DNA from 4 places in the Bacillus sp. BC05(2025) genome. Region 3 is predicted to be linked to each of the others. Evidence: riboswitches for the same ligand, from Rfam matches in the RefSeq annotation. Region 3 holds a riboswitch; each other region holds the start of a gene.
What was found. Region 3 has a riboswitch for S-adenosylmethionine ahead of metK (methionine adenosyltransferase). Riboswitches for the same ligand answer to the same signal wherever they lie in the genome.

Region 1 (3,203 bases), on a different contig from region 3:
CGATCACCAATCCACTGAATGAAAAATACAACTAGTAATACACAAATTGTAGCAACGATTGTTACATCGTTATTTCCTCGTTGGAATCCTTCTAAATATGCAAGTGTTCCAAGGCCACCAGCACCAACAACTCCCGCCATTGCTGTATAGCCTACTAAAGCAATTGTCGTAACCGTAATACCAGATACTAATGCCGGTAACGATTCTGGAATTAATACTTTCAAAATAATTGTGCTTGTTTTTGCTCCCATTGCTTTTGAAGCTTCAATTACACCTTTATCAATTTCGCGAAGTGCGATTTCAACCATTCTCGCGTAAAATGGTGCTGCTCCAATAATTAAAGCTGGCAATGCTGCACTCGCTCCAAGAATTGTTCCAAGCAAAACCTTTGTGAATGGGATTAATAAAATGATTAAAATGATGAATGGTATGGAACGGAAAATGTTTACGAACGCTCCAATCGCTGTGTTAACCGTCTTGTTTTCCCATAAATTATCTTTTGCTGTCATAAAGAGTAACAATCCTAAAATGAGTCCTAAAACAAATGTGGCAAGAGCTGCGATTGCCGTCATATATAACGTTTCACCAGTTGCTTCTAACATTTGATTCCAATCGACATTTGTGAGTAACTTATCCATGTGCAATCACCTCCAGCTCTACTTGATCTTGATGTATTCCCTCTATTGCTTGCTGAATCGCTGTTTCCTCACCATTTAAATGAACAACTAAACTACCGTAAGAACCGTCATTCGTTTGTGCGATATTTCCTTGCAAAATGCTAACTTCTATATCACTGCGTTGCATTAATCTTTGAAGTACTGGTCTTTCTACAGCTTCACCGATAAACTGCAAACGAACTACTTTACCATCTGGATATTTTTCAATTAAACTTTCAATCGTTTCATTTGTATCTTCAGAATCTGTTAATTGCTTTACAAATCGTTTTGTAATATCTTGCTGTGGATTACGGAATACATCAAGTACGGGACCCGTTTCTACAATCTTTCCTTTTTCCATTACCGCCACTCGATTACAAATCTTTCGAATCACGTGCATCTCATGTGTAATGAGTACAATTGTTAAACCGAGACGCTTATTAATATCTAATAATAAATCTAAAATTTGATCTGTCGTTTCTGGATCAAGAGCTGACGTCGCTTCATCACATAAAAGCACTTGCGGATTGTTAGCTAATGCTCTTGCAATACCAACACGTTGCTTTTGTCCTCCGCTCAGTTGAGATGGATACGCATCTCCTCTTCCTTCTAATCCAACAAGATGAATTAACTCATCCACGCGTTTTCTTCTCTTCGCCTTATCAACACCTGCAATCTCAAGCGGAAACTCGATATTTTCGCGTACAGTTCTTGACCAAAGTAAGTTGAAATGCTGAAAAATCATTCCGATTTCTTGCCTTGCCTTACGAAGTTCACTTCCTGTAATGGCTGAAATGACGCGATTTGCAATTGTAATTTGGCCAGAAGTTGGTTTCTCCAACTGATTGAATAATCTAATTAAAGAACTTTTCCCAGCACCACTATATCCGATAACACCAAAGATTTCACCTTTGTCTATTTTTAAATTGGCGTTATCTACAGCAGTAACATCACCGCTTTTTGCTTTATATATTTTCTTTACATTCTCTAATAGAATCATGGTGTATCACCCCTTTTTTGTTTGGATCGACTCCGCAATTTTTTATGTTTAATGCGTGTAGTCCACCGGTATCACTACTTGTATTATTTGAATGTCCTCCACATTCAAACAACAAAAAAACCTTTCCGCTTTAGAGAAGCAGAAAGGTTTATATGCGTATATAACAACATTATCCCTCTCTCTCATCTCTCAAAGCATTTGCTTTGCAGGAATTGGCACCATTTCAACATAAGTTGACGGTTGCCGGGCTTCACAGGGCACAGTCCCTCCACCTCTCTTGATAAGAGAAATCAGATTACATTTTCGTCTGATTTGTAATTTATGAAATTGTCTATATTTTATGAATTGAATTGTATCAATATCCACACACCATGTCAACAGAAATTTTCGCAAAAAATGAAACTTCAGAATTTTAAGCCCCTACTGACATCGGTTTACATATGTGAAACATCGATTCGACTAATAGCATCGTTCGATATGTTCCCGAATATTGTACACGTCCATCATTCATTAACATTTGCAATCGTACATTGCCGTTTACCAATTGTTTTACATCTTCTTCATCTACACAAACGATTTGCTCCGTCCCTATTTCCTCATGTAGCAGTTCTATATAATCTCTTGAAATTTGTAACGAACAACTTTCATCTCCAAAGCGGAAATTAACAGTTTTTTCTCCTTGTCTTAAAAGCGGTTCTAAATGATATTGACCATTAGCGTAATTTACAAATGATTGCAGCAAAGAATATAATTTCACCTTAAATCACATCCTTCATATCACTTTCTATTACACATACCATTCCCTCTCACTAAAGAGCAATCCTGTTACTTTCGCTCGACAAATACTGTAACCACCCTGCATCTCGACATATTTCCCAAGAAATATGTCGAGGCGGCAAAAACTTTGCCGCCTACTTTAATTCCGTATATAAATATTCAACCGAATGAAATGCATATATCTTCTTCATGAGTGTCCCATTTTCAAAAACAAGTAAACACGGCACACTTTCGATTCCATACTCTTTCGCTACATGCGGAGCATAATTTAAATCTAACATTCCAATTTTCAAATCTTCAATTGTCATCTCAACGACAGTTAACATCTTTTTTGCTAATTGGCATGTTCCACACATTGGAGTATATACATATAACACTGTTTTTTCTTCGTTCTCTATTAGGGCTGTTGCTTCGGCTCCTGTCCAGTCAATCACTTCTATCATTCCTTACCGTAAATATTCTGTATAAACGTCAATGTCAGCTCCCCATAATACATTTGCTAAGTGTGAAGATGGCGCAGTTGCCACTTCTCGGTACGAGCGATCAATATAAATATGCTCTGCTTGCGGAAATTCTTTTCGAAATTGTTTCCTTAACTTTTCTCCAGCATCATCAGCATCCACAAGTACATACACTTCTTTATCAAAAAACTGATCAACGAGCTCATCCATTTTCGCCAAACCAATTGTACCATTTGTACAAACAATTTCCACCGGTTCCCGAATAATAGATTCAATCTTTCTTCTATCTGATGTACCTTCTACAATAAT
Region 2 (3,203 bases), on a different contig from region 3:
ACACTTCTTGTTAGTGGGCTTAAAGCTACTAAGAAGATGATGAATGGAACCGGACGAATTGTATTAATAATGATATTAAGAATAGAAAAGATCCATTTATTTTCTAAAAAGTTTCCTTTTCTCGTTACATATAAAAGTAAACCTAGGGGTATACCAAGAATTGTAGCGAATATTAAGGTTACAATTACCATTAAGAGGGTATCCCCCGTCGCATCTACTATGCGGGGCCAAAATATACTCCAATCAACTCGCATGAGCTTCTACCTCCTTCAGCTGCACTTGTAGTCTTAGATGTTGTAATGCTTTTTGAATTTCTTTCTGCTCACCTTGCAGTTCTACAAGTAAATTTCCAAATAACACATTTTGAAGTTCAATAATATTTCCGTACAGTACGTTTACATCGACGTTATAATTTTTCGCGATATACGATAGTACCGGCTGTCCTGTCTCTTCGCCAGTAAATGTTAAGCGATAAATCTGTCCACCATTTTGAATTTTCCCTAGAACACTTTCCGGTAAATGATCATTAATGATAGAGCGTACAAAGTTTTGAGTCGTCTTTGTTTTTGGTTGTGTAAAAACGTCAAACAGTTTTCCTTCTTCAATAACCTTTCCCTTCTCCATTACAGCTACACGGTGACAAATTTCTTTCACAACATGCATTTCATGTGTAATAAGAAGAATTGTTACATTGTATTCTCGATTTACTTTCTTTAATAAGCTCAAAATTTCTGTCGTTGTTTCTGGATCTAAAGCTGATGTTGCCTCATCACATATAAGGATATCAGGTGATGTCGCCAGTGCCCTAGCAATACCAACACGCTGTTTTTGACCACCTGATAGTTGCTCTGGATAATAGTCTGCTTTATCTTCTAACCCGACAAACTTCAGCAGTTCATTTACTCTTTCTTTTATCTCATTCTTTGGTACTTTCGCTAATTTTAATGGATACGCAATATTCCCAAACACTGTTCTTGAATTAAATAAATTAAAACTTTGAAAAATCATCCCTATTCTTTGTCTTAGCTTCCGTAATTCTTTCGTCGATAGTGATGTAATATCTTTATCATCTATTGAAATCGTTCCTGCTGTTGGTCTCTCTAACATATTTACTAAGCGTAATAACGTACTCTTTCCAGCGCCACTAAAACCGATAATGCCGAAAATTTCGCCCTTTTCAATCGATAACGTTACATCCTCCACCGCATGAACAGATTGCCCACCTGATTCATATACTTTGCTTACGTTGTTAAAAGAAATCATTTTTTCCCCTCCTATATGCTGTAAAAACTTGAAGTAGAGCTTTCGAGGTAAAATAAAAAGTGCTCTCCTTCTTATCAAACATAAAGATAAGAAGGAGAGCACTTATATGTACTCGTTCACATCTTCTCATCTTCCAAGCCTTTATAAGGCTTGCTGGAGTTAGCACGGTATTAAAAAACCCGTTGCTGAGGTATCGTAGGGCCAGTCCCTCCACCTCTCTGGATAAGAATGTATCGATTTAATTGTCGTTTAATTAATTCTCATTATAGAACTCAGAATAATAAGAGTCAATACATTTTTTAGAAAAGTATCAATTATTTCTTTATTATAATTTTCAGATGAAATTCCATGAGAAAATCGTATTTTTTAAAGTTATGTAAAATTCTCCTCTCGCATATTTTTTAAAAGGATAATCTTCTCTACTAATTGAATACCATTATTTGAATATAAAATCGGAGGAAGATAAATATATGAAAACAGCCCTTTTACTCGTTGATATTCAAAATGATTATTTTCCACAAGGAAAGATGGAATTACGTAATCCGGTAGAAGCAAGCGACTATGCTAATCAGCTACTACAACTCTTTAGAACGAGAAATGAACCTATTTTTCATATCCAACATGTAGCAATAAAAGATGACGCTACTTTTTTCCTACCAAATACAGAAGGTGTACATATTCATAAAAGCGTACGCCCACTTAGAAATGAAACCGTTATAATCAAACATTATCCAAATAGTTTTCGGGAAACTGATCTTCTAGAACAATTACAACGTTTAAACATCGAGCACGTCGTCATATGTGGGATGATGACTCATATGTGTATTGATGCTACCGTGAGAGCTGCTTTTGATTTCGGCTTTCAATGTACCGTTATACATGATGCTTGTGCTACAAAAGATCTTTCTTTTAAGAATGCTACTATACCAGCCGTTTATATTCATAACACAATTTTGGCTAGTTTAAATGGCGTATATGCAAATGTAATGAGCACAGAGGAGTTTGTAGCTACAAAAAAACACTCCCTTCAGTGAGCAAAACCGAAAGGAGTGTTTCTTGTCAAACCATAGATTTTCTTTCAAATTGTATTATACAGGAAATCCTTAAAATGAATACTAAAAATGTGACTAATAAGTCAACTTTTCTCATTGTTTTGTTTCTATTTACATGTTTATCCCGATATGAATAGGGTTTAGCTAGTTCTATTCGCCAATTAGTAATATATAGTAAATCGTTTTTCGTTCAAACTAACTAGTCTCCCCTATTATTTTCCTGTTTGTTTTTGCTTCTTTTTCAAATATTCCGCACGCAATTTTTCAATTTGCTGCTTTTTATCAAATTTGACAGGCGTCTGTTTTTCATGAAACTTTGCCACAGCTACCTGGCCTTTATAATCCAATTGATATTTTCCCACTTTGTTCACCTACTTTTCTTGTCTTTAAAGAGAATCTATTCAATCAATATAATATACCTTATTTTACTGAAGTAAACCTTATTAGTTTTTCTACTGATATCTATCTTGATCCATATATAGATAATTTTTTCAAAAAAAAGAGATCTTCGCAGACTGCGAAGATCTCTTTTACTATTTCTTATAAAGTTTCAGAAGTAGTTTTTGCTTGCATGTGAAGTGCTAAGTAGTCAGGGCCACCAGCTTTAGAGTCTGTACCAGACATGTTAAAGCCACCGAATGGTTGGTAACCTACGATTGCACCAGTACATCCACGGTTGAAGTATAAATTACCTACGTGGAAGTCTTCACGTGCTTTTTCAATATGGTCACGGTTGTTAGAAATAACTGCTCCTGTTAAACCGTATTCTGTATTATTTGCAATTGCAAGTGCATGGTCAAAGTCTTTTGCTTTACAGAATGCTACTACTGGTCCGAAGATTTCTTCTTTCATTAGGCGAGCATCTTCTGCAACGTCAGCAACGATTGT
Region 3 (3,203 bases):
TGGCAGCACGATATTGTCGATCGCATGCATAGGGTATGCAGCACGAGTATTTTCTGTTAAAGTAGTATCGTTGTAGTCTGCGATACGCGTTTGGTTATTAATGATAACGTTTTCTAAAACAGATCCAAATTTGATTGCATCGAAAATTTGGGGTTCTTTCTCGTGAGAAAGGTTTACACATTTTGCGTAGCAACCGCCTTCAATATTGAATACACCGTTATCAGACCAACCATGCTCATCATCACCGATTAATTTACGGTTTGGATCAGCAGATAATGTTGTTTTACCTGTTCCAGATAAACCGAAGAATAGTGCTACGTCGCCTTCTTCACCTACGTTTGCAGAGCAATGCATAGAAAGAATATCTTGTTCAGGTAATAAGAAGTTCATAATAGAGAAGATTGATTTTTTCATTTCTCCAGCGTATTCTGTACCACCAATTAGTACGATACGTTTTTCGAATGAAACCATAATGAATGCTTCAGAGTTTGTACCGTCAACAGCTGGATCAGCTTTGAAATTCGGTGCAGAAACAATTGTGAACTCTGATTCATGAGTTGTTAATTCTTCTTCAGTTGGACGAATGAATAATTGATGTACAAATAAATTGTGCCATGCATATTCATTAATAACTTGAATTGGTAGGCGGTAATTGCGGTCAGCGCCTGCAAATCCTTTGAAGACGAATAACTCTTCTTTTTCTTTTAAGTATTCTAAAACTTTTGTATATAATTTATTAAAATGTTCTTCAGAAATCGGTTGATTCACTGCTCCCCAAGCAATTTTGTCAGCAACCGATGCTTCTTTCACAATAAATTTATCTTTAGGAGAACGTCCTGTATATTTTCCAGTTGAAGCAGAAACGGCACCAGTCGAAGTTAATTTCCCTTCATTTCGCATTAATACTTTTTCCACTAATTGCGGAACACTTAGTTGAATCTGTGCATTGCTTCCGTTCAATAATTCGTGTAAACCAATTTGGACATTCACAGTACTCATATTTATATACCATCCTTTTCATTTAATGAAATATTTCTCGTAATCCCCAACAAGAGTATAACACAATTATATAAATAATGTATACTATTTATTTCTTTTTGTTTGTGTGAATACATTATTTCCTTATTAATATTTCATTTTAGGCGTATTGAGAAAAACTTTCAGGAAAATGTGAATATTAATTGACAAATGAATATCATTTCTTTAGTATAGGTTGGGACGGATACTCTCTTATCCCGAGCTGGCGGAGGGACAGGCCCGATGAAGCCCAGCAACCTCACTTGTATTGGTAAACACAAGTGAATAGGTGCTAAAACCTGTGCGAGGCTACAGGTCTCGAACGATAAGAGCGAAGGGCAAAAAGCAGTATGCAAGTAGCAAATTAAACCTTTCCTCTATTAAAGTAGGAAAGGTTTTTCTGTATGCTTGTGTGGGAGAATAAATGTATGTCGCAATCTGTGGCAAATTAAGGATGAGTTCCGTACAATATATACAATTACTGTAGGGAGGTTTACCACATGACAAAAAAACGTCATCTGTTCACATCTGAGTCTGTAACTGAAGGACATCCAGATAAAATTTGTGACCAAATTTCTGATTCAATTTTAGATGCGATCTTATCAAAGGACGCAAATGCACGTGTAGCTTGTGAAACAACTGTAACAACTGGTTTAGTATTGGTAGCGGGGGAAATTACGACTTCTACTTACGTAGATATTCCAAAGATCGTTCGTGAAACAATTCAAGGCATTGGTTACACACGCGCAAAATACGGATTCGATGCAGAAACTTGTGCAGTTTTAACATCTATCGATGAGCAATCTGCTGACATCGCTATGGGTGTTGACCAAGCGCTAGAAGCACGCGAAGGTCAAATGACTGACGCTGAGATTGAGGCAATTGGTGCAGGAGACCAAGGTTTAATGTTTGGTTTCGCATGTAATGAAACACAAGAGTTAATGCCACTTCCAATCTCGCTTGCTCACAAATTAGCTCGCCGTTTAACTGAAGTACGTAAAAATGATACATTATCATACCTACGTCCAGATGGAAAAACGCAAGTTACAGTTGAGTATGATGAAAATGGTAAACCAGTACGTGTTGATACTATCGTAATTTCTACACAACATCACCCAGATGTTACATGGGAAGAAATCGATCGCGACTTAAAAGAGCACGTAATTAAAGCTGTAGTACCAGCAGAATTAATCGATGGAGAAACGAAATTCTTCATTAACCCAACTGGCCGCTTCGTAATTGGTGGACCACAAGGTGATGCTGGTTTAACAGGACGTAAAATCATCGTTGATACTTACGGTGGATACGCTCGCCACGGTGGCGGTGCATTCTCTGGTAAAGATGCAACGAAAGTTGACCGTTCTGCAGCATATGCAGCTCGTTATGTTGCGAAAAACATCGTAGCAGCTGGTCTTGCTGAGAAAGCAGAAGTACAACTTGCATACGCAATCGGTGTAGCGCAACCAGTATCAATTTCAGTTGATACATTCGGCACTGGTAAAGTATCTGAAGACGTACTAGTAGAACTAGTTCGTAACAACTTCGATCTTCGCCCAGCTGGTATTATTAAAATGCTAGACTTACGTCGCCCAATTTACAAACAAACAGCAGCTTACGGCCACTTCGGACGTACTGATGTAGATCTAACATGGGAACGTACAGACAAAGCTGCTGCTTTAAAAGAGCAAGCTGGTCTATAATATATGAAAAAAAGCTTTGCGCGGTGAGCGCAAAGCTTTTTTTATTTATAATTACGTTGGAATAAAGCGAAGAGTTCAATGTCATGCCAAGTGCCGTTGCGGAATATAGCTTCTTTACAAGTTCCTTCATGTTGAAAACCGAGTGATTTATATAATTTAATTGCTCTATCGTTAAAAGAAAATACTCGCAAAGAAAGGCGATGTAAATTTAATTCTAAAAATGCATAATTCAATAATAAAGTGAAAGCTTCCTTCCCATAACCTTGCCCCCAGTAATCCTTTTTACCAATATCAATAATGCATTCAGCGTTTCGATTATACGAATCAATGTGAATTAAAGAAGTAATACCAATTGGAAGGTTCGTCGTTTTTTCTTCAATGATATAGCTCTTAGAGTTTGAAGAATGAATAAATTGCTGGCAAATTTTTTCTGTATCTTGTAAGGAGTATTTATCAAGGTTAAGGGTAGTTGAACTCATAACGTCT
Region 4 (3,203 bases), on a different contig from region 3:
TTTTTATTTCGATTTGAGTCATGCCATTTCGAATGTTATTTTCTTACTACTATTTAGTACGTCTTGGATTACGATTCTTACAAGATTTAAAAAGAAATATGGCATATTAGATAAGCATAACATGGCATAGAAAAGCATACTCATATAAGGTAGGGTCGCGACTTACATATTCGTTTGCCTCATTCATGCTTCTTACATATTGTAAGGAGCATTTTTTATTGTCAAAAAATTGATCCAATATACTTCCGTTATTATATGAGATTATTTGTATAATAGTAGGTGAGAAATGTTTTCGAAGAGGAGGTGTATAGTTAATGAGGTTAGTTATTCCGAAGCAACACGGTGCATGGGCCATGCTCGTTATACCATTTCTATTAAGTGTCATACTTGGGAAACCTACTATGTATCATATTCCGTTGTTTTTAGCTTGGTTCTTTATCTATTTAGCTACGTATCCATTTCTTACGTACATAAAGCAAAGACGAAAAAAAGAGTATTTACATGCTACAATTGTATATTTGATCATTGCGTTCGTATTTGGAATGATTTCTCTATTATATGAATGGCGCATTCTTTTATTCGTAGTATTCATGATTCCATTATTTATAGTAAATATGTATTACGCTCATCAAAAAAATGAAAGAGCATTACTAAATGACATCAGTGCGATTATTGTTTTCTGTATTGGTGGTTTAGTTAGCTATTATTTTTCAATGAAACTTATAGATAAAACAGCATTATTTATTGCGCTTATTTCATTTTTATATTTTTTAGGAAGTACGTTTTATGTGAAAACGATGATACGCGAGAAAAATAACCCGAAGTATCGGCTTATATCATGGGGTTATCATATTCTATTAACAATCATTGTATTTGCTATCAATCCGTTGTGTTCTCTTATTTTTATACCGAGTGTCATTCGAGCAGTTATGTTATACGGTAAAAAGATTTCTATTATAAAAGTAGGGATTTTAGAAATTGCTAATTCTGTATATTTTTTAATCATAACGGTAATAATTATGAAGTATGCCATTTGAAAAAGCTTCCCACCTTATGATGGGAAGTTTTTTCAATCTTGTTCTAAAATGTGAACCGTGTAATCACAACGTTGAATAGCTTGTTCGATCGCATAAAGAGATTGTTCAATACGTGCGCGATTAAAATCTTTTTCAACAGTTTGTAGTGCAGCTTCTAAACAATGTTTTGCTTCTTGTAATGATTGAAATGAGTCTTGTACATATCCGCGAGCATTTTCGTGCATTTCATAATCCTCCTTGCATGTTCATATATGTATAGTATGAACAGTAAGAAGCAAAATATAATTTGTTATATTTGTTTGACAATTAAAATGAAATTACGTATAGTAAGAATTAAGTGAATATTTTCTTATCCAGAGAGGTGGAGGGACTGGCCCGATGAAACCCAGCAACCGCGATGCAGGTGCTAATTCCAGCAGAACATATTTGTTCTGGGAGATAAGACGAAGATATATACGTAACTTCTTCTTATCGGAGAGGTTTTTTTATTGCAAAAAAACCGATTACGAAAAAATTTATATTAAGAAGAAAGGGGTTGCGAGCTACTGTGATACTCGAAAAATACGTAAAACTGCGTAGTACAGTTTATGAATATATGATAGAGCAGGATAAGCCAATATCATTGTTAGATATTCAAGAACATATCGTTTCGCATCATGAAGGAAAATTCACGAAAAAGATGTTACATCAATTTTATTTATCAAGACTATTAGATGAACTGAAACTGGATGGGAAAATTACATTAGCTGATGAATATCTCTATACGGAAAAAGGGGTATTTTATAAGGCGGGAAAAGGGAGCTAAGCTCTCTTTTTTTTGAAGTATGTAGAGTAAAAGACTGCTTAAGCAGCCTGATACAGGGAATGGTGTTGAGTGTGTAGTGTCAAAGATTGAATGTGCCTGAAAGAGGCACTTCATATCGGCTGCAAATGAAAAGAGACACCTTCGCCGAATAGGTGTCAGTTGTTTTGTCATATAGACTTGCTATTTGACAGTTATTAGAATAACATACAGGGGTTGTGGAAGTCAAAAGGGAATTAAAGGAAGAGGTGTTGTTATGTACGCTTGTTTATTACATGATATAACGAAATGGATACCTAAGTACATTATGGATCAAGGGTATGAATATTATGAAGAAGGACATGTAGATGATGTTGAAATACAAGACAAGAAAATATTTGCTTTCGTTACTGGAAATGCAGGAAACTATGAAGTGATTATTGATCTTGAAGATTTTACAGAAAGTAGCTGTGAGTGTCCATATGAAAACTATTGTAAACATATGGCGGCAGTTGTTTATGATATTCAAGGTGCTGGTGAAAGTACGGTGAAAGAGAAACTGAAAGATTTAGACAAGGAAGAGTTGCTTACCGTATTAAACCGTTTATTACAAAGCTCAAAAAACGTACAAATTGTAGAGAAGATGTTAAAGAAGGGGAAACTTTAATTTATAGAGGGAGTTGTTATGTATTGAATGTACTAATTGTATACGCTCATCCTAGTCCTTCAAGTTTTAACGCGGCGATTTTAAAGCATGTACAAAAAGGATTACAAGAAACAAACCATTCGGTTACGGTACTTGATTTATATAAAGAACAATTTAATCCCGTCCTTGTATTTAATGAAGAGAAGAAAAGGCGTGATTTAGTAAATGAAGAAGAAACAGCTCGGTACAGAGCGTTAGTAGAAGAAGCGGATACTCTTCTCTTCATTTATCCAATATGGTGGTGGGGGATGCCAGCTATTTTAAAAGGATTTATTGATCGCATTTTCGTTGCTGGTTTTGCTTATAAATATGAAGGTGCCCTGCCGAAAGGGTTACTAAAAGGTAAGAAGGCATGGGTAATTAATACGTTAGACTCACCGTTATGGTACGTCGCACTACTATATCGATCAGCCGATTGGATTATAATGAAGAGAGGTGTTTTACGTTTTTGCGGCATTCGCGATATAAAACGATCTGTTTTTCAATCTGTGAAAACGAGTAAACGAGAGAAGCGGGAAAAGTGGTTATTACAAATAGAAGAAAAGGCTCGTACGTTATGAATGAAATGGAACGTATTATAAATTGTTGTCAGTATGATAATGAACTTTTTCGTACATATATGAATTGCTTAATTCAATTGAAGAAATGTAGTGAAACGTTTCAACAAATACAGATTCAA

Region 1: it holds a riboswitch for S-adenosylmethionine, as region 3 does, so the genes downstream of both, ACZ76X_RS19845 (methionine ABC transporter ATP-binding protein) here and metK (methionine adenosyltransferase) in region 3, are expected to answer to the same signal.
Region 2: it holds a riboswitch for S-adenosylmethionine, as region 3 does, so the genes downstream of both, ACZ76X_RS23220 (methionine ABC transporter ATP-binding protein) here and metK (methionine adenosyltransferase) in region 3, are expected to answer to the same signal.
Region 4: it holds a riboswitch for S-adenosylmethionine, as region 3 does, so the genes downstream of both, ACZ76X_RS03895 (hypothetical protein) here and metK (methionine adenosyltransferase) in region 3, are expected to answer to the same signal.

Annotation. Positions count from the first base shown of each region.
Region 1 is NZ_JBWYRA010000006.1:180,464-183,666, reverse strand. Features, by position in the region: gene ACZ76X_RS19850 (methionine ABC transporter permease) at 1-638, opposite strand, end outside; gene ACZ76X_RS19845 (methionine ABC transporter ATP-binding protein) at 631-1,656, opposite strand; SAM riboswitch class I at 1,836-1,943, opposite strand; gene ACZ76X_RS19840 (hypothetical protein) at 2,069-2,413, opposite strand; gene ACZ76X_RS19835 (thioredoxin family protein) at 2,568-2,876, opposite strand; gene ACZ76X_RS19830 (toprim domain-containing protein) at 2,880-3,203, opposite strand, start outside.
Region 2 is NZ_JBWYRA010000009.1:180,229-183,431, forward strand. Features, by position in the region: gene ACZ76X_RS23215 (methionine ABC transporter permease) at 1-254, opposite strand, end outside; gene ACZ76X_RS23220 (methionine ABC transporter ATP-binding protein) at 244-1,263, opposite strand; SAM riboswitch class I at 1,387-1,492, opposite strand; gene ACZ76X_RS23225 (cysteine hydrolase family protein) at 1,734-2,297, shown strand; gene ACZ76X_RS23230 (hypothetical protein) at 2,528-2,677, opposite strand; gene pruA (L-glutamate gamma-semialdehyde dehydrogenase) at 2,856-3,203, opposite strand, start outside.
Region 3 is NZ_JBWYRA010000010.1:68,774-71,976, reverse strand. Features, by position in the region: gene pckA (phosphoenolpyruvate carboxykinase (ATP)) at 1-999, opposite strand, end outside; SAM riboswitch class I at 1,228-1,349, shown strand; gene metK (methionine adenosyltransferase) at 1,518-2,717, shown strand; gene ACZ76X_RS23720 (GNAT family N-acetyltransferase) at 2,759-3,203, opposite strand, start outside.
Region 4 is NZ_JBWYRA010000001.1:736,054-739,256, reverse strand. Features, by position in the region: gene ACZ76X_RS03910 (ECF transporter S component) at 1-130, shown strand, start outside; gene ACZ76X_RS03905 (YwiC-like family protein) at 315-1,037, shown strand; gene ACZ76X_RS03900 (hypothetical protein) at 1,070-1,261, opposite strand; SAM riboswitch class I at 1,384-1,482, shown strand; gene ACZ76X_RS03895 (hypothetical protein) at 1,585-1,842, shown strand; gene ACZ76X_RS03890 (SWIM zinc finger family protein) at 2,096-2,485, shown strand; gene ACZ76X_RS03885 (NAD(P)H-dependent oxidoreductase) at 2,509-3,084, shown strand; gene ACZ76X_RS03880 (group-specific protein) at 3,081-3,203, shown strand, end outside.